2 linked regions of the Aureispira sp. CCB-E genome follow. Each later gene encodes a partner of the first gene's protein in a complex. Links are inferred from orthologs where the notes say so. Each region holds a gene or a part of one and is shown in the gene's direction. Other genes may lie near its edges. The genes, in order: uvrB and QP953_RS00095.

Region 1 (16,362 bases):
CATCTAATGCAAATATTTGTGCTAAACTCCAAGGTTCTATTTTCAAAACCAAAAAACTAGTTGTTATTCCTCCTCCCAACAACAACGCAGCACCTGCACCCGCCAATGCTGAGGCTAACTGACTCTGTACTTCTATATAGGAGGCTATTTTATTATAATTCTCTTTCTCTGTAATCTCTTGCATAAATGCGTAAAAACAGGGATAATGCAAATTATAATTCCAAAAAGTAAGGGCAAATACAGCTGCCGCCCAATAATTGGTATCCCCTAAATTCATTCCCTCCAAATAAGCAATACTCCCTATAGCAAGTCCATTAAAAATATTTAAGGCTAGAAATATGTTCTTGCGATTATATTTGTCAATGAGTGTCCCCCCATAAAGCGACCAAAATAAACTCACACAGGTTATAACTGCATAAGCTATGTTAAACCAATTGGATTGATTCGTTCTAGCAAAATAAGCAGGAATAGAAATCATACTAATTCCTTGCGCTATTCCAGAAATAAAATTAGCTATTAATAATAGCCGTATTGCTCCTATATTTTTCATTAAACGGGCATTTTCTTAATTCAACGGTTCACCAAAAGACTCCATCAAACTAATAACCAACAGGTTATATTTTTATTGTATTTTATGCTATTTAGAAATAATAGTAACTTCTTGAGTGCTTTGTTACTCCCTATAATCGTGAGAGCGCTATCGCTTAGTTATTTTTTTTCACAAAAAAAGATGAAAAAACTTATTCATATTACTTTTTCAACGACCAGGCAGTAGCAGCATAGCTAACTAGTAACATACTTAAATTTAAAGGTGGTATTAAGTAATTGTGCAGAAACCCTCAAACTAAAAAGAACTATTTTTATGGTACAAGTTCTTTGGGACACTTACTTAATAGGGACGAGTGGGGCACTACTTATAAATTTATCTCTTTAGAAGTTTTGTATTAAGGAACAAAAAAAGACAATTTTTGTTATAAGATATACTCTTACTCTATTTTTGTTGATTTAAATTTTCATTCTGCCAAATGCTATATACTTCTGATGAAATATCTAAAATTCATATGTTGGCGCAGCACGCTGACTTGAATAATGTTTTATTAGCATTTGAGTTGATCAACGGTAGAGGAATGACCAATGAATTGGTGGACGACATTTATTGGATTTATAATCGACTCATCTGGGCAGATGAAAATCAGTTGGCAAAAAAAGTAATTCGTTTATTCAAAACATACTGGACAAAACAATTCTCTGATTTTCCAGAATTCAACGAACATGTTTTGTATTTAGACGCTCCAATCGAAGCTCATGCCACTTTACTCAACTTAGACTTCCAGCTACTATGTCAACGCATTTATGTACAGTTTCCTACCCCAAATCAAGATTTTATCATACGTTTTTTATTTAAGTATGGTTCCCCTGATATCCAAAAAGAAATGTTGCCCTTACTCAAAAGCAGGGAACATACAGGGCGTTTTCTACTTAACTTGGGAGGGCTCAACTTAAAGAGTATTCCTGAGATCATACTACAAGAAAAACAAGTGCAGATTTTAAAAATTTGGGGAAACGACTTAAAAACCTTGCCCGATTTTTGGGACCATTTTCGATTTTTAGAAGTATTAAATATTGCGGAAAATAATTTAGCAGAGCTTCCTCCTAGTTTTACTACTTTGCAGCGACTTCAACGCTTGTATGCCCAAAACAACCAATTTAATGTTTCTCCATTATTACAACAAATTAAACAATTGGGCAGACTAAATTATTTAACTATTACAAATCCTAAAGATACTTTAAGCAACTATACTTATGCCGAACATGAGCTATTGAAAGAGATAGAAGAATTGGTCAACCATGAAAAAATTCATGCTTCTCAAAAAGAACAAAATATTTTTTTAGCCTTGTGGATGAATAAAGATACTGCGTTGCAACAATTAAGTATCATAGATTTATTTGAAGCCTTGTCCAATCATAATAAGCTGATACAACAACGTGCCAAAGAGAAAATTTTAAATTGGAAAGGAGCCGTTTTTAAAGGTCAAATCCCGTCCAATGCCTCTATTGCTATCTTGGGTTTTGTCTCTTTTGCAACCCGCAATCGGATTACAAAATTAGAAAGGCAAGGCATTAAATTTACAACCGAGCTAACCTCTAATACAACGCATATCGTCTTAGGAGACCAGCCAGAAGTCAGTCAACTACTCGAAGAGAAACCATTTGTCTTTATGACAGAATCCGATTTAGATCAAGATCTTATCTTAAGATATTAAATCAAAGGACACTCCAAACAAGTGATAAAAAACAAGGGCAGTTTTCCAAAAAAACTGCCCTTGTTATAGATGTTATGTCTATACGCATCTAGAAAATAACCCCTATACGCAGTGCAATATTGTGCATGGCATTTCGAGGATTTCTATCTTGTCTATCAACAGGTAAGTTATTAACGTTATTCGCTGAAGAATAGGTTGTCTTTCCAGAAAATCCACCTGTAACATCAATTAATCCTGAATGATAATAGATTCCCGCATACAAACGTAAACCTCCGTCTGCATTTGGAGTAAACTCTACTCCAGCACCTGCTCCTACACTAATTTGTATTGGTGTGACATCTTTCCATACATTACGCTCTGTAATAGACTCTGTACTTTGAGGAACACCGTATTTGGTAGAATCATTATCGTCATAAAATCCTGCTGCACTTGCATCGGGAGAAAAGATTTTTGCTCCAGCAGTAACAGGAATCATTACCTTAATCAAAGGAATATGGAAAAAAGCACGCATGTAACTTCCACCTAATTCATTGGTTCTTAATTTTAATCCAATTGGAATTTCGATGTAATTTACTCTATGATTGATTTTAGTAAACGCCTGCATATCTATTCCCGAAGAAGTACTGGGCTGTTCACCAACATAGTTTCTAAACGAGCTTTTGTTATCAAATTGAGAATTGGGTAATAGAATGCCACCATATTCATACAACAAAGAACCACCATTGTTCAAACTAAAGTCAACTCCAAAAGTTAGAGCATAATTTCCAGTGGCATCAAAACCATATTCCATTTCTACCCCCAATGCTGTACCTCCATTCACACCACTGCTCTTGATTTTTGAGTAATCACTATCTAGAAATGAAATAAAAGGGTCAACATGCACCCCAAATTTAATTCCTTGAGCTTGCGCATATACTACTTGCGCTAAAAATATCGTTAGAAAGGCAATTTTTTTTAACATAGAATTTCTTTTATAGTAAAATTAAAAAAGTTAAATAGGAACAAATAACTTTGAAATAATTCCACTGGTTTTTTAATGAGATTGTATTTGTATGTTCACTTAGTTTAATATTGATTCACCGACCCATGTTGGTAAAACAAATCAATAATCATCTTGTTTTCAATCATTCATAGAAAACTAAACATCAGTTGTTATAAATCACAACTATTTCAAACTACATTTAACTAATAATCAACGACATAAAACAAAAGCATCTTATTTTCGAAAAAACAACTAAAATTTATATTGATAACTCCACATCGTGGTATCACCAGTTAAATAGACTATTGCCTAGTTTATAAATTGTAGACATTTCAAGTTTTATCTATTCTATGAATTCTAAAATATTAAGCAAAATCATAAACAATATGCAAACACCCAAAATAATTAACGCTTTTTTTTGGTTCCTTTTAGGAAGTGTCCTTTTAATTTCTTGTGAATCAACAATTGTAGAAACAAGATATATCCCTGAAACCAAAGGCATCAACGCCTCTGTTGAGCTGATTCGTTTTGAACAAGCATTCTTTAATTTGGATACTGCAAATCTAGAAGTAGCATTGAAGGAACTAGAAGACAAATATCCTGAATTTACAGGTGGCTACTTAAGTTCTGTCTTGGGAGTAAGAGACTCTTCTACTGTTCGCAAACAGGTCTTAGGTTATCTCAGTTATCCAGATGCTCGATATACTTATGACACGGTTCAGCAAGTATTTGGCAAAATGCCCCAAATTCAAGAACAACTTAATCAATTAGCAACTTATTATCAATACTATTTTCCTGATAATGTGCCACTAACCAAGGCATTTACTTATTTGTCAGAATATCATGGTGATCGTTTGGCAATTGTTGAGGAAGGTTTTGTTGGACTTCCATTAGATATGGCTTTAGGAAAAGGTTATCCTCCGTATACCTTCCTAAAAATACCTGCTTATGATCAACGCACCTGTACCAAAGAACATTTAGTTCCCAAAGCGGCAGATGCTATTGCGCAAAACTTAGTGGCTCAAATAACAAAGCCCAAAGGCAACCATTTAATTGATTTGATGTTGTACAATGGCAAAGTAATGTATTTGACCGATTTGTTTTTACCAACTGTCGAAGATAGTTTATTATTTGGATTCTCTAGTCGCCAAATGAGTCATTGTAAAAGAGGAGAATACACCTTGTATGAGCATATTACAAGCGAAGAATTAATGTACTCTAGCGAAACAAAAAAAATCAACAAATATGTTACCAAAGGTCCATTTAAGCCTCAATTTGATCTTCCAGGTAACAGTGGTTCTTGGTTGGGCTATCGTATGATTTTATCCTATGAACGCCAACTTAGAGGTCGGCTAAAAAGTGCAAAACCTAATTTATCTGCTAGAGAATTAGATCAAGAAATTATGCAAACCATTTTAAAAGAAAATGAGCCTCAAAAATTCTTGACCAATTACAAACCCCCAAAGGAATAATTTTACTTTGCTGCTTGTCCTAAAAAATAAACTGTATATTTGCGCCTCTAATTGATTATCCAATAGTTCGTTGAAACCACGAAGTAGCAGCGCAGCTAACTAATATAAATGTACTTTTTTATCTTTTTGGTAAAAAATCAACGAACTACTAATTATAATTATCTTAATGTTCTTTTTTCAGAGAACTCAAACAAAAACTATCTAGACTTTTTAAAATAAAATTTATGCTTCGTTTTCATAAGGAAGGTAAGGCTTCCATTACACTAGTTGGGTTAGTTGCAATAGGGATCATAGCAGCGTCTTGGTTATTGCTACCCAGTTCTTTATTTTGGCTACAAATAGTATTAACTGTTGTTGCTATTGATTTAATTATCTTCATTTTGCAATTTTTCAGAAATCCTGTTCGCAAAATTGCAAAGCTAGATAATAATGTCATCTACGCTCCTGCTGATGGTAAAATTGTCGTAATTGAAGAAACTACAGAAGACGAATTCTTGCACGAAAAATGCATTCAAGTATCTATTTTTATGTCTCCATTAAATGTTCATGTCAACAGAAATCCAATTAGTGGTTTGGTAAAATATAGCAAATACCATCCTGGTAAGTTTCTAATGGCGTGGAATCCCAAGGCATCAACAGAAAATGAACGCACCACCATTGCCTATGAATTACCCAATGGACAGCGTTTGGTTATGCGCCAAATTGCTGGTTTTTTAGCTCGTCGTATTGTCAACTACCTAAAAGCTGGTGACCAAGTTAAGCAAGGCGAAGACATGGGGTTCATAAAACTGGGTTCTAGAGTCGACTTATTTTTACCACTTGGAACCGAAATTAACGTCAATATCGACGATATGGTTGAAGGTAATTTGTCTGTAATTGGTCATTTAAAATAGATGAGTAGTTACAAATAGTAGTTTTTTTTATTTAATAAAAGCTCCTTTATTTAGCTTAGATAATTGATATTCAAAACTTTTTCAAAAACAAATTGTTAAATTCCAACTACATTTACTTATCTCTTATTGTTTTGTTAAGTTTTTTTAAAAATTGGTTTAATTTTGGAAAAGCCTTAAATTGTGTAAGTATAATATCGAAAAAAACTATTCAAACTTAAATATGACTATTATTATGAAAAATCTATTATTGCTTGTAATGTTCTCGTTTGTTGCTGTAGGAACTTCTTATGCTCAAGGTTGCCCTAAATCTGCGGCAAAGGCTGCAGCTAATACAACTGCGACAAAAACTTGTACAAAATCTAAAACTGCTTGTACAAAATCTAAATCAGCAACTGCTGCTACTGTTAGTACTGCCACTACAACAAAAGCTTGTTGCAAATCTAAAGCTGGCGGAAAAGCTTGTTCTAAATCTGCTGCTGCTGGAGCAAAAGCAACTGCTGTAAGCGGAACATCTGCAACAACTAAAAAATCTTGTTGCAAGTCTAAAGCTGGAAAAACTTGTACGAAGTCAAAAACAACGACTGCAACTAGTGCTAGTGTAACTCCTTCAGCTAAAGCAACCGCTGTTGCTGCTAAAAGTGCTGAGTAAGAATATTAATTCAATAGCCCTAGAAGTTATCTGTAAGAGATTATTCTAAAAAACTTACAAAAAACTAGTTGACGGCGATTGTTAATAATCTCAATAAAATATTTTAAAAAATGCCTTTCTAGTTTGGAAGGCATTTTTTATTTTTACGTAAAAAATTCTTATGAAATTTGAACTGCATTCTCCATTTAAACCTACTGGTGACCAACCTCAAGCTATTGACCAAATCGTAAAAGGAATCAACGCCAATGAAAAAGCACAATGCCTTTTAGGGGTTACGGGCTCTGGTAAGACATTTACCATGGCGAATGTAATTCAGCAAACGCAACGCCCTACCATTATCTTGTCTCACAACAAAACACTAACGGCTCAATTGTATGGGGAATTCAAACAATTTTTCCCGAACAATGCGGTCGAGTATTTTGTCTCTTATTATGATTATTATCAACCAGAGGCTTATGTTGTTGCAACCAATACTTACATAGAGAAAGATTTAGCTATTAACGAAGAAATTGACAAACTTCGCCTAAGAACGAGTGCTCAACTGCTGTCTGGACGTCGTGATATTATCGTCGTTGCTTCGGTTTCCTGTATTTATGGTTTGGGCAATCCAGAGGATTATAAAGATAGTGTTATTCGCCTACAAACTGGACAAGTTTTAAGTCGTAATAAGTTTTTGTATATGCTGGTAGATAGTCTCTATTCCAGAACAGAAATAGAATTTACTAGAGGAACGTTTAGAGTTCGTGGAGATTCTGTTGACATCAACCTTCCTTATACAGAAGATGGTTTTAGAGTTACCTTTTGGGGCGATGAAATAGAAGAAATAGAACGAATTGAACTGGAATCAGGCAAGAGCATTGAAACACTGGATACGATTGCTATCTTCCCCGCCAATTTATATGTCGCGCAAAAAGATCGGATGAAAGAAATCATTCGAGATATAGAGGACGAACTGCATGAGCAAATTGAATATTTTAACGACGAACACAAATACGAAGAAAGTCAGCGGATTCAAGAACGGGTCACTCTAGATCTTGAAATGATGCGTCAATTAGGCTATTGTTCGGGCATTGAAAATTATTCTAGATTTTTTGATGGTAGAAAGCCTGGCGCTCGCCCCTTTTGCCTCTTAGACTATTTTCCTGATGATTATCTCATGATTATTGATGAAAGTCATGTTACCTTGCCACAGTTCCGAGCAATGTATGGCGGAGATAGAGCAAGAACAACGACCTTGGTTGACCACGGTTTCCGTTTGCCTTCTGCCTATGACAACCGTCCGCTAAGTTTCAATGAGTTTGAGGATCAAATCAACCAAATCCTCTTTGTTAGTGCAACGCCTTCAGATTATGAATTGCAACAAACAGATGGAACGGTTGTTGAGCAAATTATTCGTCCAACTGGACTGCTTGACCCTCCTATTGATGTGCGCCCAAGTATTAATCAAATAGATGACCTGTTGGAAGAAATCGACAACTGCATTCAGCAAGATCAACGAGTTTTAGTAACGACTATTACCAAACGAAGCTCTGAAGAACTTTCTAAATATTTGACTAGGCTAAACATTAAATGTCGCTATATTCACTCCGAAATAGATACCTTGGAACGAGTTGAAATATTGAGAGACCTACGTTTGGGGGTGTTTGATGTTTTGATTGGAATTAACTTATTAAGAGAGGGACTGGATTTACCTGAAGTTGCTTTAGTAGCCATTTTGGATGCTGACAAAGAAGGTTTTTTGAGAAATGAAAAATCATTGACACAAACTGCTGGGCGTGCAGCTCGTAATTCAAATGGTCGTGTTATTATGTATGCTGATAAAATTACACGATCTATGAAGGCTACTATTGACGAAACTGCTCGTAGACGTTCGTTGCAGATTGCTTACAATGAAAAGCATGGTATTACACCAACAACAATTAAAAAATCTAAAGAAGAAATCTTGCAACAGACAGTAGTTGGCGGAACAAAGAGTTACTTGGATGCGGACGATACTGCTAATAATATTGCTGCGGATCCTGTCGTACAATACATGGGACCTGACCAACTACAAAAAGCAATCGAACAGGCTAAGAAAAAAATGCAAAGCGCCTCCAAAGATATGGATTTCTTAACCGCAGCAGAACATAGAGATGATATGCTAGCACTCAAAAAACTGTACGAAGAAAAATTTGGTTAGGCACAGCACTGCTTTATTGAAGTTGTTAAAAAAGATGCAATTTCAAACAACTTCTTTTTTGATCATCAAAAGAAGTTGCTAGAAAGATTTTTTTTTGTTTTTTATGAAAAAGAAGCAATTGTACTTACAATTTCATGAGCATAGCAAGCTAATTCACGAAATACTAGTATAAGACGCCAAATTTTTAATTACTTTCATAAAAATTAGCTTATCATTAGTTGCAATAGATAGAATAGATTTCATTATCTTGTTTTGCCCCTTTCTTATAATACACTAAAATGAAGTCTTCTATGTATAGATTTATCTACACTTTTTATTTTTTTCTAATTGTTGCAACCATTAACGCACAAAGTAAAATGCCTTTTGCTGTAGAAGTTGCCGCTTTTGCAGAACCTGTCCCCAATGGTTATTTTGGGGAGATCGAAGAGGTTTACGAAACCTTAGATGTCAATTATATTTACCGTTATTACATATATGTGCCTACCTTGGAAACCGCTGAAACCAAGAAAAAGGAAGTCAAAGCTGCAGGATTTATCAATGCTCGTATCATCGATTTTGTTCAACTAAAAAAAGACTGTGATGCTCTTTGCCAATATAATCCTCCTCAAAAGACGGGCAAGAAAATTCGTCCCTTCAATCCTTTAGAAAGCAATACTCCTAGCCATAACAATAAGAGTAATCTAGGCTTCGCTCCTAACCGTAAAAGCCCCTATAATACTCCTGCGTCTTATAATGCTACGAATGATATAGAAAGAGCTACAAATCAAAATATATTATTTCCATATCCTTCTTCTAGCTCTTCCAACTCTCCTGAAAAATTCCATTGTATCTTCTTTGATTTTGACAAATCATATATTCGAGAAGATGCTAAAATAGAGTTGAATCGTTTGATCAAATTAATGGAAAAAAATCCAACCTATCAAGTAGAAATTTTAGCACACACAGATGCTCGCGGCACCAAAACATACAACAATGCATTGTCGATGCGTCGTGCTGTTTCGACACAAGAATATTTGGCAAAACGAGGTGTAAAAAGAACCAAAATTATAAAAAAACCTTTTGGCGAATCTAGCCCAATAGCATTAAATCAGCTTCCAAACGGGGAGGACACCACCTTAGGTCGCCAACTGAATAGACGTGTCGAATTTAAGATATTAGACCAGTCTGGAAAAATCTTAAATGTCGTGGATCAAATTCGAGTACCAGAAAAAGTACAAAAATAAAAAAAGCGTTGAGGGTTCCTGAGTAAACCTTCAACGCTCTATCCACACTTTGATAAAGAATTCCTAACGCAAACCGATTACTTTAAAATCAGTCCGTCGATTTTTTGCATGGTCACTATCTGAACACCGTACTCCATCTTTGCATTTATTTAGCAATTTGGACTCTCCGTATCCTTTATATTTCAAACGATATTTGCTAATCCCATTTTTTACCAAATAATTGTAAACTGCCTTAGCTCTCTTTTCTGATAATTCTTGATTGTATTTAGAAGAACCTCTAGAATCGGTGTGCGATCTAATTTCAACACTAATTTTATTATTTTTAAGCAACTCTATAATTTCTGTTAGACCTCTAGAATCTTTCATATCTAACTTATCCTTATTGAGTTCATAATTGATATTATCTACTTTAATAATATCGCCCACTGCAAACCCTTTTTGACCAATTACTTTAAATTCTGTTCGTCGATTTTGGGCATGTTCGCTATCTGAGCACTTGACACCATCTTTGCACTTATTTAATAATTTTGATTCTCCATATCCTTTGGCAACCAATCTAGAAGAAGCAATTCCTTTTTTCTCTAGATACTTTTTCACTTCTTTGGCTCTCTTTTCTGATAATTCTTGGTTGTACTTGGAAGAACCAGATGCATCCGTATGCGCACCGATCTCAATTACTACATGCTCATGTTCTTTCAGAATCTCTAACAATTGCTTTAATCCTGGAGATTTGCGCTCATCAATTTTTGACTTGCTCAACTCATAAAAGACACTAGCCACTTCTATAACATCCCCAATAGCGTAGTGTGCTTTTCGTTGAGGCTTAGAAGAACGGCTAGAAGAAGAAGAACGTGATACTGCCTTTTTGCTTGCTACGGCACGTGTTACAGCATCTTCAACAATTTTTTCAGCATTCGGAGCAGGTGCTGCATCGTAAGAAATACTAACAACGCCATTTACATCCACAATACCTACAACAAAAATTTCAATACGTCGGTTAGCAGCTCGCTCTTCAGCAGAACAAGGCACGTCATCACTACAACGATTGACTAAAAAACTCTCTCCATAGCCTGTACTTCTAATACGCTTGGCATCAATTCCTTTAGATGTAAAAAATCGCAGGAGTGAATTGGCTCGATCTTTTGAAAGTGTCAAATTATTACTAGCTGTTCCTGCCGCATCTGTGTACCCATTAATCTGAATTACAGCCGTTGGATTGTCGATCAACCGTTGCAAGATATCAAAAAGTTGCTGACTACTTGTGTTTTGAATGGTACCATCTCCTGGTCTAAAATAACGATCATCCAAAACAAATTTATCCCCAATATTCAGCGCTAATGATTGGCGCCTAGGCAAATCTTGTGTCTGTATTACTTGATAAATATCTTCATTTCCTCTTCCACCAGGTCGATTAGAAGATAAGTATCCTATCTTTCTCTCTGTATCAAAAACAAAGTACATATCATCACTTGGAGAATTTACTTGATTCCCCATATTTTCGACATTTCCCCATCCATAAGCATAGCGATTTGCTGTAAATACATCCATACCACCATAACCCAAATGCCAATCCGAAGAAAAGTACAAACGACCATTATCATCTACAAAAGGACTCATTTCATTTCCTGGTGTGTTAATCGGATGTCCTAAGTTCTCTGGCATACTCCAACCAGTTGCCGTGCGACGACTGACGTAAATATCATATCCTCCATAACCACCTGCCTTATTAGAACAAAAATAAAGAGTTGTTCCATTATCTCTCAAGCAAGGATGCCCCGTAGAAAAAGGCGTTTTGGTATCTACATTAGCATTAAAGGGAAAAAATTGCTCACTATTATGATCCCATTCTTTTTTTGATTTGCTATTGTACAAATAAATGTCCATCATCAATCCACTTCCATTAATATGACGAATACCATCCATGAAGTTATTCGATGTAATGGCTACCATGTCAACAGAAGGAAGGTAACTCATTGGGGCATCATTAATATCATTCCCAATAAAAGAACGCAGGGCTTTTCCTGTACTAATAAAACCTTGCGCATCTTTTTCTGCCATATAATGTTGGTTAAATGCATCATTAGTCCAAGCTACTTGCCCTTGTTTTTCTACCGCTACCGATCGAGAAGAACTAAAAATCAAGTCGGAATCATATAAAGTAGGAGCAAAGTCCGCGCTTTTTGAATTCAATTTTGGTAGTGCTTTTACTTTGTATATATTACTTAATAGAGTTGTTCCTGTGGCAAAATCACATGATTTTGCATAATGCATACCACGCGTATGATCATCCTTGGTTGAGGTATTGAACCAACGTTTTGCTTCCGCATATTTTCCGTTCATTTTTAACACCTGCCCATAATCAAAAGCATATTGTTTGTAACCATCATATCGCAATATTCTAGCATACCAAGTCTCTGCTTTCGTTGCGTTATTAGTGTAATAATAACATTTTGCTAAATTCACCATGGCATCCCCCAAATAAGGGTCTTTTTCTAAGGCGGTTTCATACAAAGGAATTGCTTCCTTGAATAGAAATGCTTTAAAAAGGGTATTGGCCTGCGCCAATTCATTATTTTGTGCTTGAGCAAATATACTTGTAAGGACAAAAAAGAAAATCAAAAAAGATTGGTAATTCATCATAGGATTGTGAGAAATGAGACGTTTTTTTAACATTATAACTATAACTGTTTGAGTATTTAGTAAATTGCTATTGCGTGGTATTTTTTTGAAATGGCTTAGCTGCCTATGCTATTACTGCATGATATTTTCTGTGTTTATGAGGATACGAATTTCGTTTTCTTTTACAAAAAATAACCTATACTACTTTGGCGATAAAAATAGTAATCCCCCTTTCTAATTTTCTCATGAAGTAATATAAATCTAAAACAACAATTAATCGACTTGGCTAAATTTTCTGCCTGTACATTAAGCCAGTTCCTTTGTGCGTCTCATCTATTACACATCACAACATCAACTTAAATCTTCAACAATAGCAGACAAGCTTTCGACAACTTGCATTTTTTACCTTTATCTAAATGGATCAATAAAGTCTAAGCGGTCTATTCTATCAGTGTAACTCAATAATTTATATTGAATACAAAAGCCATCCTCGAAACAAATTCGGGATGACTTTGCATTTTATATTCGTAAAGCTTAATTCTTAAAAAGAACCAGCAGATTTTGGCATGGCTATATTTTTTGTAAATGTTTTTGACAAACGCAAGCCTTTGGTAGAAAATGTCTGTGTATTGGTAAAATATCCTTCTCGTTCTACTTTCAAGACATAGGAACAATTTTTAGACAATTTCATAGAGTACTTTCCTTCATGAGAAACTGGAATATTCACTTGTTCCTCTCCACAACCATTAATCAAAGTGACAGTAGCATCAATAATTGGTTCATTGGTAGCAGCACTTTTTACCGTTCCTTCTACGATAAACTCGGCTTCTTTTAATTGCAACGGAACATTAATAAACAATTCTGAACCAGGAACATAACCTACTGTTGAAACATCTTTTTCCGTATCTGTAAACAACTCTGAAGTCAACATTAATTTACAATTGCGTTCCAAAGGTAGTGGTGCATAAATGCGACCATCTATATTCGTGACCCATTTTTGGTTTTTAGGCAAGCATTCGCTAGTTACTTCAACACCAGCTACCCCTTGACCTGTTGCTTTATCAAACACCAAGATTTGAGACTCCAAGGCAACCCGCTTAAAATAATAGATATCCATATTTCGTTTCGCTACTCTATTCGATGAAAAGTAACCATACGTTCCTGTAGAATCCATGATATAAGAAATTTCATCTTTTTCAGAGTTCAATGGCGCTCCCAAATTGGTTACAGGAGCCCATCTACCAGCAGTAGAATTAGAGTAGTAAATATCGAAGCCTCCCAATCCTGCTTGTCCATCTGAAGAGAAGTATAGATTTTCATCTAGTCCCCAAAATGGATATACCTCATCTCCTTCTGTATTAATCTCTGGTCCCAAATTAATAGGCTTAGACCACTCTCCCGCTTCGTTGTAACTTACATAAATATCAAAGCCTCCAAACCCACCAGGAATATCAGAAGCAAAAAACATTTTATCTCCATCAGGAGTTACAGTTGGATGTGCAACAGAATATTCTCTACTGTTTAGTTTTAGTTTTTGATTGGGTTTGGTCCACTGTTCTCCAACACGTTTGCTAGATGCAATTTGAGTGTTTAGGACATTTGCTCTACGATTTGATTTTTTATCATTGGTGCCGTAAACTGTAAAGTAGGCTGTTTGTTGAAGACCATCAAATCGCACAGGACCATCATGGTAATTCATATTCACGTCTGAGCTAAAAAGCCTTGGTTTACCATATTCAAACTCTTTGGTATCCTTATCTTTCATAAAAGCATCGATGTAATACGATTGAATGTAAGGCTTGTACAACCAAGAACCTCTGTGACTCGTCACCTTAGTAGTATCGCGATCCGAACTGAAGACAACACCATCATCATAAAAAACAGCCCCAAAATCATCATAAGGAGTATTCAAATTTGGCACTACTTCTACATCATACAAAGCTCCTGCATTTAGCAAATCTTTATGTACCTCTGGTTTAACAGCGATCATCATATTATGCCCTCTTAACTGAGCACTTTCTTTTTCTCTAAATTTTGCAAATTGGGCTTCAGCTTCTTCAAACTTATCATTAGACATCAAAGACAATCCATAGTAATAGAAAATTTCAGAAGGTGCTTCGGGGTGTTCAGCAGCTTTTGCGTACCATTGCCCAGCTTTGAGGTGGTTCCCTACTTTTCGATAACAGTCAGGAAGAGCAAAGAGCGCAGCGGGTTTGGTTTCTTTTTTTAATGCTTGTTCATAGAGTTCAATAGCTTCTTGAAACTCTAAATCTTTGTATTTTTTATTTGCCTTATTGATCAGTGCATCTGCTGATTGGGCAGATAACTGAGCAACTGACATACAAAGTATCAAAAGCATGACAATATGTGAATGTAATTTCATCGATATTGGCTTTATTGTTATTGGTTGTTTGAAAATTATATAAAAGATAGTTTTGCAATAAGAATACAAAACTAACTAGGAATGAGCAAGTATTATACCTTAAATCAACAAGATTTGTTCAAGTTTGACAAAGATAGTTTGTTTTATTCTGAAATAACAATCTAAAGATAATAAAATCCTCTCTCATTGATGTTTAGACTGTAAAATATTTATTTATCCCTAAAAACAGGCGCTAAAACAAAGAATTTCAAGGTTTTTGAGAACAACCGAAGTTATATAACTCTTGTGTTTTTATTTCTAAACTGCCCCTCAAACAAGAAATAATTTGAAGTAAAGTTTGGCTTCTGACAATGCTCTAAGTCCCAGTTTTTTAACCAATTATTAATATTCTTCTAACGGTTTTTTAGAACTAACCTGCTTCTTTTGGGGCATAAAAAAAGCTTCTTTTGAAGTTCAAAAGAAGCTAATGTGTGATCCTGCTGGGATTCGAACCCAGGACCCTTTGATTAAAAGTCAAATGCTCTACCAACTGAGCTACAGAATCTACCTGCGTTAAGCGTATATCAAGCAAAAAATTTATTTTTAGTAAGTTGTGATCCTGCTGGGATTCGAACCCAGGACCCTTTGATTAAAAGTCAAATGCTCTACCAACTGAGCTACAGAATCTACCTTTTGCTTGAATGTTATTCCCTTAAAGCGGTTGCAAATATACGTATAATTTGAAAAGTTGCAAATTTTTTCAGATTTATTTTAAAAAAAATCTAAAATTACTTTTATCAAGCCTCCTCCAACCATTCCAAGAATCTTTCTTTGACAGAAAAAAATAGCACCTACTTTACTAAAAAAACAATTGGAAGCTATGCCTACAATCTAACTTTCCCATCCTCAAAAAACAGAGCACTAACACGCATCATGTTAGTGCTTCTTAGTATTTTAACATTTCCTAAGACTTAATTACCAAGCCTTTTGCCAACAATTTATATTCTGTAATTGGCTCTGTAATTTTTGCAATTTCTTCTGCCGATTGACCTTCGTCTTCAGCATAGTGACGCAACTCATCTACTGTCGTTACCGATTTGTATGCTTGTCCATCAACAACTACTATTTTTCCTACAATATCAACAGGCACGAAAAACTCATGATTAGTTGTGATAAAAATTTCTTGACCATCCTCTGTAGCCAATTTCAACCAACATCCAGCTTTTTTACAAACTTCCGACACCTCACCTTCTACTTTTGTAGCAACTGCTTTTACAGTATTTCCTTCTCCCAAATCTAATTCTGTAGCTCCTTCTTCATTTTTCACCTTTGACAACACTTCAGACAAAGCCACACCTCCTTCAGGTGTAATTTCAGCACCATAATGGATGCCATCACCCTCTGGCTGATCGTGGTCATGGTTGTGGTCATGCCCTGCATGGTCGTGGTCGTGGTCATGATCGTGACCAGCATGATCGTGATCGTGGTGCTCATGTCCTTCATGGTTTTCTGCTGTAGTTGACGATTCATTTCCTCCACAAGCAGCAAATGTGTAAGCCAAAAGGACCAAATACAATATGCGTAACATAATTTTCAGTTTTATTAATTGTTAAAAAATCTATATCAGTATTATTAGAATTAGTAGTTCGTTGATTAGTTCGCTACGCTCATGAGGGCGCAAGCTTAGTTTTTACTTTTTTACCAAAAAGATAAAAAACA
Region 2 (16,360 bases), 7.2 Mb from region 1 along the record:
TGGTCAATAAAATTTGGCGCAATACGAGCATGAGCTTCTTACCAGATTTCGAAAGCTTAATGAACAACGTCTATCTAGCTCCTGTTGTGGCAACAGATTTTACACAAAGTACTGCTGCCAAACAACAAATCAATAATTGGGTTAGCCAAGAAACCAATCAATTGATTCCTGAGCTACTTCCCAATGGTTTTATTACAGATCGAACAGCAAGTGTTTTAGTAAATGCTGTATATTTTAAGGCAGATTGGAATCACCAATTTACACCTGGAATGACTCAAACTCAATCGTTCAAAACTTCTTCTGGTACAGTTAATACAGACATGATGTCAGAATTAATTCCTACCAATGAATTAAAATTTACAGAAGATACCGATGCTGAAGTACTTGAGTTATTCTTCAAGGACAAACAAAGCTCCATGGTTGTTGTATTGCCTAAAGATCAAAATATTGGCATTAATAATTTTGTAAAACAAAAGCTATCTAAAACAAAAATAAACCAATGGTTTGATGATTTGGCGTATCCTACTCCTAACAATTCGAACTATAGTGTTCATATTCCTAAATGGGATTTTTCTAGCGACTTTGATTTGGTAAGCACCTTGGAAGATTTAGGTATTAACGAAGCTTTCTCTCCTGCAGCAGCTAATTTATCAAAAATGGCAGATGCTCCCTTATTTATTGATAAAATCAAGCACAAGACAGTCATTGCCACAGATGAAGGTGGTGTTGAAGCTGCTGGCTCTACAGCGGTTGGAATTGGGGTTACTAGTGTTCCTCCTGTGGCAAGAACAATCAATGCTAATCGTCCCTTTGTTTTTATAATAAAAGATACAGAAACAAACTCTATCCTTTTCATTGGACACGTACAAGACCCTAGTTAAGTTTTGTTCTTTTGTTAGAATTTATTAGTTTGGTTATTCATTTGTTATAAATGAGTAAAGCCCAAGTTCTTTTCAGAGCTTGGGCTTGTTTTTTTCTATTTGAATAAGAATAGTAAAATTCGTTTAAATATGTTGAATTCTTGCTGTAAACTTAAAGTTTGATACGTTGTCGGATAGCTTCATACAAAACAATTCCTGCAGCCACCGAAACATTAAATGAATCGGTTGTTCCCATCATAGGTATTTTAAACCAACTGGTTGCTTTTCTAAGAATGTGTGGGCGTACCCCTTCATCTTCTGCCCCCATTACAATCGCTGTTGGCATTGTCATATCCAACTCGTCTAACATTTCTTTTCCTCTCAAATCTGCTGCGACAACTTGTACACCATTCATCAACAAATAATCAATAACATTTCCTAAACTCGCAGTTCTACAAACAGGAATTTTGGACAAAGCTCCAGCAGAAGTTTTTAAAGCCTCTGCATTAATTTGAGCTGTTTTCTTAAAAGGAACAATCAAAGCATGTGCTCCCATTGCTTCCGCAGAACGGGCAATAGCTCCCATATTACGAACATCTGTAATGCTATCTAAAACAACAACCAAAGGCACTTCACCTTTTTCATAAATCAAAGGAAAAACATCCTCAATTAACTGGTATTCTATGTATGATAAGAACCCTAAAACTCCTTGATGGTTTTTCTGTGTTATGTTACTAATTCTATCCTTAGGCACAATGTGTAGAGGAATATTACGTTCTTTGCACAAAGTCCGTAGCTCTTTTTCATAGTCTCCCTTAACAGCTTGCGAAAGCATAATTTTATCAATGGACATTCCATTATGAATAGAATCCATAATTGGATGTCGCCCATAAATTAACTTGTCTTTATCTATATTACTTTTTTTAGCCTTTTTATAATGCATATTTTATTTAATTTTCATTCCACTCAAAGGTATTAATAACCTTTTCTAAATCCTCTTTTACAAAAGCAACGATTGGTGCCATAGAATCTGCATTGGGCTTGGTATTAAAATACAAAGAAGCCCATACGGCATGATTTAAACTATCGGTTAGCCTAAAATGATAGGGAGAAGCAACATCTCCATCAACACTAAAGGTGATTGCGTACAAGTTTCTGTCCTTGTCAATAAAATCTTCTGTAGTTCGTCCAGTTGCTTTTATATTGTGTTTTTCAGATAGTATATAAGAGTCCGATAGTACATCAAACAATTTTTGATCCACCGAGTCGCCCCCTATGTCTGTATACGTAAAGTGTATGCTTCCATACAAACTAGGCAACTGCATTGTAAACCAACATGGGTGCTTTGCAGCTTGGTTGATTAACATACTATCTTTTTCGAATTTCATATAGTCAGGATACTCAAAAGAAAAGGCACAGTAATCCTTATCAAAGGACACATAGTTACGTTCAGGATAAGTTACCTTAGGATACATTCTTGGCTTGGGTATTGGAATCCGATCTTCCGAACAAGCTATAGTAAGCATCAAAACAATAGACAAGAGCAATAAACGCATATTGGTTGGATTAATTTTTTTTTTAGCTAAAACAAGGCGATATAAATTTTTGCAACTTGCTTGTAGCTATCTAAGACGAATCTTTTTAACTGAAATTACTTTTCAGAAACGGAGGAAAGTAAGTCGATATTATCTGTTTCGGGCAAAACAATACGAATTTTTTCAATTCTTCGAGCACTAGCAGCCAGAGTTTTTAGTTGACAGTCCTTGCACATAATCGTGGTGTTAACCTTAGGCATTGTTCCATTCAGTACCAAAACCAATCCCGCAATAGTTTCTGCCCCTTCTCTTTGATCATCAAAAAAATCTGGTCTCAAATCCAATACACGACAAATTTCTAGTATAGGCGTACTTCCATCAAAATCGTAGGTATAATCATCAATTTTTTTATAGATTTTTTCTTCTACATCATCAAATTCGTCCAATATTTCCCCGACAATCTCTTCCAAGACATCTTCCATGGTAACAATTCCCCTTGTTCCTCCATACTCATCCACAACAATAGCCATATGCGTCCGTTTTTCCTGAAAGTCATTAAATAAATGATCAATTTTCTTTTTCTCAGGAGTAATTAAAGGAGGACGAATCAATTCATGCCAGTTTACTTCATCTTCACGACCTAGGTATTCAAGCAAATCTTTGGCATGAATAATTCCTTTCACTTGGTCCAAATCTTCCTCATAAATAGGAATTCTAGAATAAGGCTCATCTCTAAACACAGCAATCAACTCTTCGAAAGTAGATTCCATTCCCATAGCAACAACCTTCATCCTAGGTTTCATTATTTCGGCAGCAGACGTATTGCCAAAACGAATAATACCTTTGAGAATATCTACATCTTGCTCAGCGTACTTATTGTCCTTTACTGTCAATTCAATAGCGCTAGCAATATCTTCTTGCGTAATCGCTTTTTGATTCATATTATCTCTTAAGCGCTGCTCTACAAACTGTGTGCTATTCACCAAGATTAAACTGAGAGGATGAAACATCTTTTTCATGACCGTTAATGGTCCACTCATAAATCGAGCAATATTCATGCTGTTTTGATTGGCGTAAACTTTGGGAGCTACCTCACCAAAAAGCACCAACAAAAAGGTAACTGCAACAACACTGATCATGAAGTTGAGTGGCTCATTTGTCCAAGCTGGCAAATGTAAAAATGCACTAAGATTAGATGGTAATAATTGTTTTAATAAAGAGTTGGATACTAAAATAATCGCAATATTAATAATATTGTTGGCGATTAAAATAGTGGATAATAAATACCTTGGTTTATCTAATAGTGCTAAAATACGAGATGCCGCACTAGTTTGCTCCTCGATCAGTTGAGCTTTATCTTGATGCCCCAAAGAAAAAAAGGCAACTTCGGAACCAGACAAAAGTCCAGAACACACTAACAAAAAGCATATAGAAATGGTATTCAGAATTATCACTGAATAAGACCCAGTGAGTAAAATCGGAGTAAATTGATACCAATCAAATATATGACTAGGCTCGGTTTCCAAAAGTTAAGTGATTAGTTAAATAAAAAATCAGAAACCAAAGCAAGCTTTAATGCTTTGGTTTCAGATATATTTCTATTGCTTAGAACGGTAAATCGTCAGAAGCATCCGCTGTTGTTGTTGTAACATTATTGGGCTTTGACACTTGCCCATTGGTTCTATCCCCATTCATTTCGCTGCGCAACAACCTAAAGGTATTGGCACGAACTTCTGTGATATATTTTGTATTGCCATTCTCATCTTGCCAAGAACGGTTGGTCAATTTACCTTCGATGTACACTAAATAGCCTTTTTTCAGCATTCTTTCTGCACGCTCGGCCATATCCCTCCACATAATAATGTTATGCCACTCCGTAATAGTTTGCCACTCGCCACTCTTGTCCTTATAAGACTCGTCTGTTGCCAAAGATAGTTTAGCAATATTAGTACCACTCTCCAATGTGCGAACTTCTGGATCTTTCCCCAATCGACCGATTAAGGTAACTTTATTTACCATGTAATATAAAATGTTAATAGATTAATGAATCTTGTTTAAATATACAAAAAAAATTTAAGGTTTTGATGTTCAGAACGTCAAAGTTTTTAGCAATTTTCGATCTCAATGCTGCCAATATTCAACGGAAGGCATTTTTTTTTTGTTGCTTTTTTTAGCGAAAAAATGTCTATCTCTTTTGCGCCATCAAACTTATTAGATTCTATCTAATAGAAAATTATTTTTTTTGTTTTAATTTGCCCTACAAGTTCATTGTATAAAAAAAATTGCATCCTTTATCTCCCTCTATGACAAGATAGAGGATCAAAACGACAGCTTCATATTTTCCAAATAATTACTAATAATCTTTGGGAAAGCAAAGTTCTTAATTTTTTTTCGTTCTATTGCTATTAAATTCTTGTTTTCATAAAAAAAAGAAGGTTTTACTTCAATTTCTAAGAAGAGAGCGGTTATTTTTTGGTGTGACAAAGTTTGTTTGTATTTCTTAGAAACACCATTCAGTACAGTAGGCTGATTTTCAAACAATGTCTTCCAAATTAGTGTTTCTTCCAAAGCTTCTAACAAAAACAATCCTTCTACCTCTTGGTTCAACTCTATAAGTGGAAATTCGTATAAGTTTGCCCAGATGTCTTTTTCGCCGCGTTTGCGTATAAAAAGACTTGTTTCTTGCTTTAGAACCAAATAATAAAAGTAGCGATTTCTCTTTTTTATTTTTTTGGATTTAACAGGTAATTCTGTGACTTGATTTTCTTGAAATGCTACACAATACTTTTGGTGCAAACAACTCGTGCAATTAGGCTCTTTTGGAGTGCAATGAGTAGCCCCAAAATCCATAATAGCTTGATTATAACGTGCAGCTTGTTTGGAAGCCAACAATTCATCGGCTAGTTGTTTAAACTCTTTTTTGCCTGCCGTGGTATCTATAGGAGTATTAATACCAAAAAAACGGGAAAGTACTCGATACACATTTCCATCAACCACAGCATGGGGCAAATCATAAGCAAAAGATGCTATTGCTGCTGCTGTATAATCACCAACTCCTTTTAAGGAACGAATATCTTGATAGGTTGTAGGAAAATTTCCTTGATAGGTTGTTGCAACTGTCTTTGCTGCAAAATGCAAATTTCTTGCACGAGAGTAATACCCCAAACCTTCCCAAAGTTTAAACACGTCGTCTTCGGGAGCATTTGCCAAATCTACTATAGTAGGGTATTTTTTTACAAATTTTTGGTAGTATGGCAACCCTTGTTGAACACGAGTTTGCTGCAAGATAATTTCAGAAAGCCAAATAAAATAAGGATTTTTAATGGCTTTCCACGGTAGAGGGCGGTCATCAGGATGGTACCACTCCAATAGCTTTTGGGTAAAAAATGCTTTTTTGTTCATCCAACTATTCTACTCGTTTCATTTCATGAACTACAGTCGCAACATCTCGTTTTGTCAGTAGAGGACGCATTTCAACGGTTAAAATATCATCTTTTAGGCTTTTCACCGTTACATTTGATAAGATCACTTTGCCATTTGCTGTAAATTCTAATGTATTTCCCATTGCATCACGCCAATAGGTTTCTCTAGGGTCTTTTTCCCCATTGATAAAAATTTCACAAGTACCGTCTTCATTAAATGTGAACCCCATGCTCTCTCCCATCCACTTACCATATAAATCTTTTACCTCATAATTGGTGGTACAACTGCCTAAGAATAAAGCAGCTCCTATCATTAATATAAATAAACGCATATTACTTGTTTGTTTTGAATACGGACAAAATAGATTCTTAAGTAATTGTCCAAAAGTTTTCGCACTAAAAAGAACAATTTCTATAGTACGGTTTCTCTTGACGATTTACTTTAAGTGTAAAATGCAAAAATATTGCTTTAGTTACAATAATTAGACAAGAAAAGATTGAATTACTTTTGGAGAGATACGCGCCAAAATTATTATTCGGTACAATCAAGAGATTCTTCTCTAACACTAAAATATTTTAAAACAACTTCACCTATTCTGAATCATTGAACTCATTCATTCAGGCAGCAGCTATTTTTTTGAGAAGATGCGATAAGTTCGTAATACGCTTTTTGGTACAAGTTGCGCAGAACTTTATTGTACTCACCTCGTTGTCAATTAGCGACAAACGCACAAGGACATCACTGTAATCAACCTCATCCTTTACATTTTTAAGTTTATAACGTTCTACCGTTTCTACCCTGTCGGTATACTTTGCAACCTCTTTAGCAGAAGCAACTAATTCAAAACCATGCTCTTGCATTAAGCAGGTAGCAAAATATTCAAATAAGTACTTAAAATCTTCCTCTTTCCATCTCCTAGCATCATATTGCAATGTAAATCCATTGATTTTAGGAATCATTAAGAAGTTAATTGCAGGATCTTCTGGTATATCAAAATCTTTTTGATTTAAAGAAGCGTTATACAATTTCTCTAACATTGCTTGATGCTTATTGGTCTTTAACCACTTGGCATATCCCAAACAATAATCCTTTGATCTTTGTATAGGCTCTGAGCTAACAACTCTTCCTTCTTCTCGATATCCTTCAGATAGTGAATTTTTTAAATAGTCTAATAATTTCATGTTTTTTTGTTAAAAGTTAGAGCACTCGTTTTTTTCTGATAAATTCCCTCTTTTCATCAAAACACTGACCGCCATTAATCAAGGAGTTAATCTTTTTTGATACCTTTTATACTTTTGGGATAATTCAACTGAGGTAACAAAATACAAGTTTACTTTCTTTTGGGTTCTTTCACTCCATTCGCCTTACAGTGAATAGATAGAAATAGTCTTACTTTTTAGTGCTGATCGAAGAGAACAAGTCTTGCTTTGTCTTTATTACTAGCCAACTAAAGCAAAGTTGCACGATACAGAGTAGCGCAACAATAGGGATACTTAGTTGCATTACTACTGCGTGATTCCTATACTTTTTCTGAACGATTACTTAATTCTTAACGCTACTACTACTAGTTTACATCCTTTAGTGACTAGCTGCGTTCTGTGAGCTCATTGGTTGGTCATCAACACGCAAACTCGGTTCTTAATAGTGGATTACTCCTTCTTCTTAAAAAGATAAAAATCATGCCCACATTTAAAAATTATAAGCATTTTTTTTAGTTTGTTTAACTCTATTTCTATTATTAAAGACAGATTAATTCGTACTTTTGTTCTCCTTTTTGGAAGAAAACCCTATTTAACGACATATTTTAGCATATTTTAACAAAATCGAAACAATAACCACATTATGAGCTATTTGGACGAACTCAACGAAATCCAACGCAAAGCAGTTACCCACATTACTGGTCCTGCATTAATCATAGCAGGTCCTGGATCAGGCAAAACACGTGTATTGACCTTTCGAATTGCTCATCTAATAGAATCTGGTATTCCTCCTTGGGAAATTTTGACACTAACTTTTACCAACAAAGCTGCCAAGGAAATGAAAGAGCGTATTGCCAAAGTAGCTGGAGATAATGCCAACAATATTTGGGCAGGTACGTTTCACTCTATTTTTGCTAGAATATTACGTAGTGAAGCTTCCAAAATTGGCTTCCCTTCAGACTTTTCTATTTATGATAGTCAAGACGCGAAAAGTGCCATTACCGAAATTGTCAAAAAACGAGGGCTTGATAGTAAAGTTTATAATGCATCTGCTGTTTATAGTCGCATATCTTTGGCTAAAAACAATTTAGTTTCTCCAGAAGACTATGCTCTAGATATAGAACGTATCAAAGAGGACAAACAGCGAAAAATGCCCTACATTTATAAAATTTATGACCTTTATGTAAAAAAATGTATGCGCTCTGGCGCTATGGACTTTGATGATTTGTTGTATCAAATGTATCGTTTGCTAGATGAGAACCCCGAAAATGTCTTAGAAAAGTATCAAAAACGCTTTAAATACATTTTAGTAGATGAGTTTCAAGATACCAATCAATTGCAATATTCTATCATTCAAAAATTGATTACTTACCCAGGAAGTACTAAGAATATTTGTGTGGTAGGAGACGATGCTCAAAGTATCTACGCTTTTCGTGGAGCAACCATTCAAAACATTCTCGATTTCGAGAAAGAATTTCCTGACATTACGGTCTTTAAGCTAGAGCAAAATTATCGTTCTACCAATTATATTGTCCAAGCGGCCAACGATATCATTTCTAGAAATAGCAAACAAATCAAGAAAACAATTTTTACGTCTAAAGGCGGGGGAGAACCAATTCGGGTTATTCGCGCCATGACAGATACAGAAGAAGCTCGCAAAGTTGTTGACATGATTGTAGAACAAAAAAATCGCTATCATATTACCAATGATGACATTGCAATTCTATATAGAACCAATGCACAGTCTCGTGTATTTGAGGAAGCACTAAAAGGGCATCGTATTCCTTACAAAATTTATGGGGGGACTTCTTTTTACGATAGAAAAGAAGTAAAAGATGTTTTAGGCTATTTGAGAGTAATTGTTAATCCAAAAGATGAAGAAGGTTTAAAACGAATTATCAACTACCCTACTAGAGGAATTGGGGCAACGTCAATTGCTAAATTAACAACAATCGCAGAAAATGAAAACCTATCCCTTTGGACGATTCTAACAAATGTCCAACATGCTGCTTTACCTAAGCGTACAGAAAATTCTATTAAGCAATTTGTAGCACAAATAGAAATGTTTCAACAACGGATGGAAGAAGTTACAGCTTATGAATTGGCAAAATATGTCGTCAAAATGACAGGCATTATCAAAGATATCCAAAAAGAAAAAACTGTAGAAGCACAAAATCGAGTTGAAAACGTAACAGAGTTATTGGACGGTATTAAAGCTTTTGTAGAAGACGATGAAATTGATGAATTCAACACCAACATAGAAGACAAAAGCTTAGCCAGTTATCTTCAAAATGTGGTTTTATTGACCGATATTGACAAAGATGAAGAGGAAGTGAAACGTGTAAAACTTATGTCGGTACACTCTTCCAAAGGGTTAGAATACAAATCAATTTTTATTGTAGGACTCGAAGAGAATCTATTCCCATCCATGATGTCACTACGGGCTAAAAATGCTCGTGCTGCTGTTGATGAAGAACGCCGTTTGTTCTATGTGGCTGTCACAAGAGCTGAGCAACTACTAACCTTATCCTATGCTTCTAGTCGTTATCGTTTTGGCAATATGGTGTATAATAACTCTAGCCGTTTCTTGGAAGAAATTTCTCCTAAATATTTAGATCTGTCTAGCACAACCGCCAGAGCCAAAGTATCTCAATTCCCTAAAAAGAATAGAAATCGCTTTAGCCCTATGAATAAAGGGAATAACAAGCAGGCTCAAAAAATGGCTAATTTCAAAGCAAGCCCAATATCTCAAATCGTTGCGGGAGCCAAGATCTTGCATGAGCGTTTTGGTAGTGGAAAAATCGTGGCTATTGACGGCAATGGTAGTAGTAAAGTTGCTACGATTTTCTTTGAAGATGGCGTTGGTGAAAAGCGTATTATGCTCAAGTTTGCTAAGATTCAGGTCGTGGGGTAATTGCTCTACAAGAAAAACGCACACATCTTCAGATATACTTGAAAATGCGTGCGTTTTTATAGAGTTTTCAGATATTTTTCGCCACTGACCAAAGCCTTGAATTAAGCCAGCAAGCTTCATCAGTTTTCAATAACTTATTTTGCAACACTTTAAGAATCGGATCTATCTCTAAAAATTAATGCTCCAATAGTCAACATCGCGTGCCCAGTTTGTGAAGCCCCTGTTATGCGTTGGATAGTTGTAGAGGATGTATAAGGAGAATACTCAAAATCTTTAAGCGTATGAGAATAAGCAAAATCCAAATAAAAATGCTTCCATCTTAAACCAAATCCTGCACTAATATCATGGCGCAAATCTGTTACGCCATCTATGCCAATTTCATAAGGTGAAGTTTGAAACTGGTATCCCAAACGAATGCGAGCTAAGCCCAAGGCTATTTCTGCTCCTAATCTAGCTTTTAGCACTCCTTTATAACTAGATTCTACTCGACGATTCAAATCATTGATAAATTGATTGTTGGCTGCTGTGCGTTCGTTAGCTAATAAGGAGAAAGACGCCCAACCATAATCACTGTATTCTACATCTAGTCCAATAAAACCTCGTTTAGGAATAACAACACCAACACTTCCCATAAACACCCAAGGTGTTGCCAAATCATGTTGTAAGACATAAGGCTCTGCATCTTCCATTGCATAGTTTGTTTTTTGCAAAACACTATCGTACACAATTTCCCCATAAAGACCAGTATTGTAAGAATCTATCAAACGATAAGCGGTTGGTGTATGCACGGCAAAACCAACTCTAACAAGCTTATTAATTCGATATATCATACCTACTTTCAGATTTATTCCTGTCCCTTTGACATTTCGATTTTCGGTAAAATCCAACGCACGAAAATCTAGGCTATCACTCGTTTCTTGATACAAACGATCTTCGTTCATTTCCATAAAGTCAACTCCTATCGTTGCGGCTAAATATAGTTTGTTGTTGTAATTTCCTCCAATTGTAAATCCTAACTCATTGACACCACCTGTTCTTCTTACATTTTGATACTTATACGTATAGCTCGTGTCAGATAGTCCTCCATTAGGGATATATCCTCCAGCTACGCTATCCATCAGATAAGCATTATACGCCAACCAACCTTCATAAGGATCTAAGTTTTTAGTTGATACCCCTGCTGAGTTCTCAGCAAATGATTGTACTCTAGAACCAGTAGAAACGCCCTGATAGGTAAAATTACGCGCAAAATTAGAAATTCGGTTGAACGTCAATCCAATATTTACCGACTTCCAGTCGGTTCTGCTTCGTCTTGTAGGTGCAGCAATTACCAACCCTACATTACCAAATGAAAATTGCGACAAGCGGTCTTTTGTTTGATTCCCTAAAAAATTAGTGGTTGTATTATCAAACATAGCTCCTAGCGAAAGCCCCAATTCCATTCTTCTATAAATAGCCATACCTGCGGGATTGAGATTTGCTGTTGACATATCACCACCTAAGGCACCTAAAGCATTCCCCAAAGCCATTGAGCGAGCGGTTACTGTTTGGTGATTTTCACTAAACAATAATGCATCTGAAGTTACTTGTGCTTGACTTTGGGAGTAAATAAAGAAAAAGAAAATAAGAATAAAAGTGGATTTCATATACTTAATATTTAGTGGTGTGTCTGTATTTTTTATCGTATGCCTAATATCTATTTTTATAACGTCTTTTGAAGTAGTAGTTAGCTACGCTGCTACTTCGTGGTTTCTACGAACTATTGTTGAAGGCATTAGGCATTTAATTTATTACTCAAGTATTTTTGATTAGTCACAAAACATAGTCGCTCCAACGATTTTTACAAACTTAAATTGTATGTATTATCATATTAATACAAGAAAAAATTGTTCCATTTAGTCACTTAGATTCCTTTATTAACAACTAGTTTAAAAGTTTAACAAAAAAAATCTACTCAAGGTTATCAACTATGAGATATAAAACGAATCCAAACTCAGAGAACTAAAGAATTGTAACTACTAACTTTCATTACTCCATTAAAAATCGTATCAATTTAATTATCAACAACATACACTCCTATCAACCTTCACACTAAAAGACGGATAATCAACGGCAAAGCCCTCACACAGTACCACGAAGTAGCAGCGAACCGAGCTGTGCGAGCTCACGACCGAAGGAAGTAACAAAGCTAAACTAATGCAAGATACTTTTTTATGTTTTTACTTCGTGAGCCTACGGGGTCGTAGAAAAACTAAAAAAGCAACGGAGTATTAAACTTTAGAATAGTCTACAAAACAAAAAAAGTAGAACAGTTTCCCATTCTACTTCTTTTATATATTGTTACAATTCTTTATTTATCTTCTTCCGCCTCGACTACTTCTCGAAGAGCTAGAACTACCTCTTGAAGAACTGCTACCTCTTGAGGAGGAACTACTACTTCTCGAAGGACTTGCACTACGACTTGGTGTATAGCTTCTAGAAGGTGTTGTTGACCGACTTGGCGTGTAGGTTCTAGAAGGCGTTGTCGAACGGCTTGGTGTGTAAGTTCTAGATGGTGCTGTACTCCTAGACGGCGTTGTGCTTCTAGATGGCGTATATGTATTGGCACGTGGTGTGGTATACGGATTATTATTATTAGATGGCGTATAAGTGTTTCTAGTTGGACTTGTTCTAGAAGGACTTATTCTTGTTGGATTAGTTGTTGCAGGAGTTGTTGAATTCCCTCTTGTTCTAACAATGGTAGTACGAGTAGGAGTTGTCGTTGTACGTACTGTTTGACCTCTACTATCCGTTGTTGTTATTGTTCGGGTTCCTGCATTCGAACGTCCTCCACTTGGCACTCTTGTTGTCGCCGAAGGCGCAACCGTACTAGTACGCACACCAGTATTGGTATTAACCGTTCTTCCACTTCTAACCGCTCCATTTCTCCCTACGGACAAACTACGATCTGCAACAGCAGAATTAGCAGAACTATTGCTATTCCCCGTATTTACCATACGTCCTCCAGGTCCTCTACTTGTGTGAGCACCTCTAGTGCGAACAGCGTCAGAACCTCTACGCCCTCTTACAGGTACATAATTTGTTGCGTTTGGCGTCGATACTGCATAATAGTTATATCCATAATTAGAAGCCCAAGAACCAGCTCGGTAGCCATCACACCAACCATTATTATAACCATTGTAATAACCACCCCAGCCCCAATTCCAATTAGAGCCATAATAAGGATAATGACGGTGATAATGCCAGCCTCCCCAAGGATTTCCGTAGTAGCGGCGTCCATACCAACCTCCATAGCCATAGCTATAAACATTTCCCCAACCCCAACCATAAGAGTAGCCTGGAGAGATATAAATACTCGTTCCATAAGCATACGGATCGTAGGTATTGTACCAATAATTATCTACATAATAATCGCTGTAGTAGGCAAATCCTGTTGCTGGAGCATGAAAACGACGTACTCTAGAAGAATACTCATAATCATAAGGCTCATAATTTTCATCAATAGGATAATCTTCATAAGCTCCGCCCTTTACTGTTTCTGTCTCTACTATTTCATCTTCATAAACTTCTAGTTCAGGGGAACTATTTGGCGTCGTTTGGTTTTTATTTTCTTTATAAACAACATTCTCTTCTACTCCATCGAAGTAGATATCGTCATATTGCATGTTATCGTTTTGCGCAAAACTAGATTGTAATGCAAAACAAAATGCAGTACTAAAGAAAATAGATAGATATTTTGATTTCATATTATTGAGTTTTGATTCAAAACAACTTTTGTTAAAAGTGTGCGTGTTGGAAAATAGATTAGAAAATTAGACTACTTTGTTCTTTTTAATCAAAAAGACAAAAAAGCACATTCATATTAATTTACTTCATGAGCACTGCGCTTTTAGTTAGTTGCACTGCTGCTAACTATTGTTTTTTATAACTTCTAAGTTTAAGAATCAACTTATTCCATTTATCTATCCTTCTTTGGAAAGCTAAGTGGATTATAATAATTAAACAGTAAGTTTGTTCTTAGATAATTGATTAAAAATTATAAATTTGTGTCTTCTTTCTTATAAAGATACGTTTTTTTGGGTCAATAAGTTGTTAAAATTTTGATTTACAACCTACTTTAACACAGGTTAAAGTTTGTATTGAGACCTAAAACAATCTTTTTTTTATTTATTAAACTACAAAAAATATACCACAAAAAATGGCTAAGGAAATTACATCACAGTCCGAGGACTACTCTCAATGGTACCTTGATATTGTGAACAAAGCAGGCTTGGCAAACAACTCAAAGGTACGTGGCTGTATGGTCATCAAACCTTATGGTTTTGCCATCTGGGAAAAAATTAAGGCTGACTTAGATCGACGTTTCAAAGAAACAGGACATGTAAATGCTTATTTCCCGCTGCTTATCCCTAAAAGCTTTTTGAGTCGTGAAGCAGACCATGTAGAAGGTTTTGCCAAAGAATGTGCTGTTGTTACCCATCATAGGTTGATGAATGACCCAAATGGAAATGGGGTGGTAGTTGATCCGAATGCTAAACTAGAAGAAGAACTGATTATTCGTCCTACTTCTGAAACTATTATATGGGATACTTATAGAGATTGGATTCATTCTTATCGTGATTTACCCTTGTTAATTAACCAATGGGCTAATGTTCTGCGTTGGGAAATGCGTACTCGCCCCTTCTTGCGCACAGCAGAATTTTTATGGCAAGAAGGGCATACAGCACATGCCACAAAAGAAGAAGCGCAACAAGAAGCTCGTACAATGCTAGATGTTTATGCTGACTTTGTAGAGTCTGTGATGGCTATTCCTTTGTACAAAGGAGAAAAAACAGCTCATGAACGTTTTGCTGGAGCTGACAACACCTATACCATCGAAGCATTGATGCAAGATGGCAAAGCATTGCAATCTGGTACTTCTCATTTCTTAGGGCAAAATTTTGCTAAAGCCTTTGATGTTAAGTTTTTGAACGAAAACAACAAAGAGGAATATGTATGGGCTACTTCTTGGGGAGTTTCTACTCGTTTGATGGGTGCTTTAATTATGATGCACTCTGATGACGAAGGTTTGGTATTGCCTCCTCGTTTAGCACCAATTCAAGTAGTTATAGTGCCCGTGCCTAAACCTAACGATGAAATCAATGCGGCAGTAGAAAATATTATGCATGCCCTAAAAGAAAAAGGCATTTCTGTAAAATATGATATAGACAAGAAAAAACGTCCTGGTTTCAAATTTGCACAATATGAAATGGAAGGGGTTCCTGTCCGTTTGGCAATTGGAAAACGTGACTTAGAAAAAGGTGTTGTTGAAGTCGCTCGTCGAGATGAAAAAACTAAGGAATCTGTTGCATTAGATGGCATTGCAGATCATGTTGAGCAATTGTTAGAAGACATTCAAAACAACCTATTCAATCGCGCTAAAAAATTCCGAGACGAAAAGACAACCAAAGTAGATACTTGGGAGGAATTTGTAACAGTAGTTAAGGAAGGTGGGTTTGCTTATGCTCATTGGGACGGTACTACAGAGACAGAACTTAAAATCAAGGAATTGACGAAAGCAACTTCTCGTTGTATTCCTCTAGAGCCTTTATTTGGAGAGGAAGGGGAAGGAACTTGTATTTTAACTGGTAAACCTTCTAAGCAACGCATTTTATTTGCTCGTGCTTACTAAACAATAATTAGCGGCACTGCAACTTCGTGGTCTTAAAATATGGGCACATTTTATTCTGTGCTCCAAGCATATCTAAGCTCTTTTCATTTTTGAAGAGAGCTTTTTTTATTATAAAAAACAGACTCTTGCTAATGCTAAGAGTCTGCCTCAAATTTTTTCTCTAGAAATAAGTCTAAGTCACTAATATTTTAGCTAATATTAAATCTTATCTTCTGGCTTTTTGCATTTAACAGAGCAGCCAAATGCTTTTGTAAAACTAGGATTAGGTGCTTCTCCTTTAATTAAAGCATCTAGCGCATTTGCCAAGTAATGTTCCTTAACAGCAGCAGGATCTTTGCTATCGTCAATAGCTCCGATATAAGCTACTTTGTTTCCTTCTTCTGTCTTATTAACGACATAAACATGTGGTGTTTTAGTAGCTCCATATTGAGGATAAATTTTTTGCCCTTCATCCATCAAATAAGGAAATGTAAATCCTTTTTCTTCTGCACGGACAATCATTTTGTCATAACTATCATCCTCATTTACTTCTGGATCATTAGGGTTGATTGCTATCACAGGGTACCCCAATTCTTTGTATTTTTTGTCCAACTCAATCAAACGATCTTCATAAGCAATAGAATATGGGCAATGATTACAAGTGAACACAATAACATAACCTTTGGCATCTGGATAATCAGCCATTGACAGCATATTTCCATCTACATTTTTCAATGTAAAATCGGTAGCAATGTCTCCAACTTGGTAGCCAACGACTG

The links.
Region 2: the proteins of uvrB (region 1) and QP953_RS00095 are in contact, whole or in part, in a crystal structure (PDB 7EGT), measured with the Thermus thermophilus proteins. The link is inferred for Aureispira sp. CCB-E from one-to-one orthologs. Residues at the interface, in WP_096411307.1 of Thermus thermophilus: Glu23, Leu25, Arg26, Asp27, Gly28, Glu29, Arg30, Phe31, Arg55, Glu326, Asp327, Phe328, Glu379, Ser382, Gln383, His398, Gly400, Arg401; in WP_096412145.1 of Thermus thermophilus: His654, Arg656, Phe657, Gln666, Asp668, Glu669, Lys680, Arg681, Leu682, Ser683, Lys685, Tyr686, Ala687.

The regions. Positions count from the first base shown.
Region 1 is NZ_CP133671.1:7,207,122-7,223,483, forward strand. What follows is about bases 5,960-8,929. They hold uvrB (excinuclease ABC subunit UvrB), read left to right. Parts: upstream 5,960-6,420; coding sequence 6,421-8,439; downstream 8,440-8,929. Other genes in these bases: QP953_RS27835 (hypothetical protein), read left to right, coding at 5,960-6,260; QP953_RS27845 (OmpA family protein), read left to right, coding at 8,730-8,929. Outside these bases: QP953_RS27810 (MFS transporter), read right to left, coding at 1-550; QP953_RS27815 (hypothetical protein), read left to right, coding at 1,026-2,264; QP953_RS27820 (outer membrane beta-barrel protein), read right to left, coding at 2,353-3,225; QP953_RS27825 (hypothetical protein), read left to right, coding at 3,633-4,718; QP953_RS27830 (phosphatidylserine decarboxylase family protein), read left to right, coding at 4,943-5,611; more of QP953_RS27835, read left to right, coding at 5,844-5,959; more of QP953_RS27845, read left to right, coding at 8,930-9,662; QP953_RS27850 (OmpA family protein), read right to left, coding at 9,726-12,335; QP953_RS27855 (carboxypeptidase regulatory-like domain-containing protein), read right to left, coding at 12,823-14,664; QP953_RS27870 (DUF4920 domain-containing protein), read right to left, coding at 15,608-16,231. UniProt on the Escherichia coli protein: The UvrABC repair system catalyzes the recognition and processing of DNA lesions. A damage recognition complex composed of 2 UvrA and 2 UvrB subunits scans DNA for abnormalities.
Region 2 is NZ_CP133671.1:11,447-27,806, forward strand. Bases 7,328-10,295 are described here. They hold QP953_RS00095 (ATP-dependent helicase), read left to right. Parts: upstream 7,328-7,660; coding sequence 7,661-9,931; downstream 9,932-10,295. Other genes in these bases: QP953_RS00100 (aromatic hydrocarbon degradation protein), read right to left, coding at 10,081-10,295. Outside these bases: QP953_RS00055 (serpin family protein), read left to right, coding at 1-881; 23S rRNA (guanosine(2251)-2'-O)-methyltransferase RlmB, read right to left, coding at 1,033-1,803; QP953_RS00065 (hypothetical protein), read right to left, coding at 1,811-2,416; gliding motility-associated protein GldE, read right to left, coding at 2,512-3,810; QP953_RS00075 (single-stranded DNA-binding protein), read right to left, coding at 4,001-4,414; mutY (A/G-specific adenine glycosylase), read right to left, coding at 4,715-5,797; QP953_RS00085 (hypothetical protein), read right to left, coding at 5,802-6,149; QP953_RS00090 (hypothetical protein), read right to left, coding at 6,436-6,999; more of QP953_RS00100, read right to left, coding at 10,296-11,577; QP953_RS00105 (hypothetical protein), read right to left, coding at 12,286-13,677; proS (proline--tRNA ligase), read left to right, coding at 14,130-15,602; QP953_RS00115 (thioredoxin family protein), read right to left, coding at 15,801-16,360. UniProt on the Escherichia coli protein: A helicase with DNA-dependent ATPase activity. Unwinds DNA duplexes with 3'-5' polarity. Translocates on single-stranded DNA with 3'-5' polarity. Initiates unwinding more efficiently from a nicked substrate than double-stranded DNA.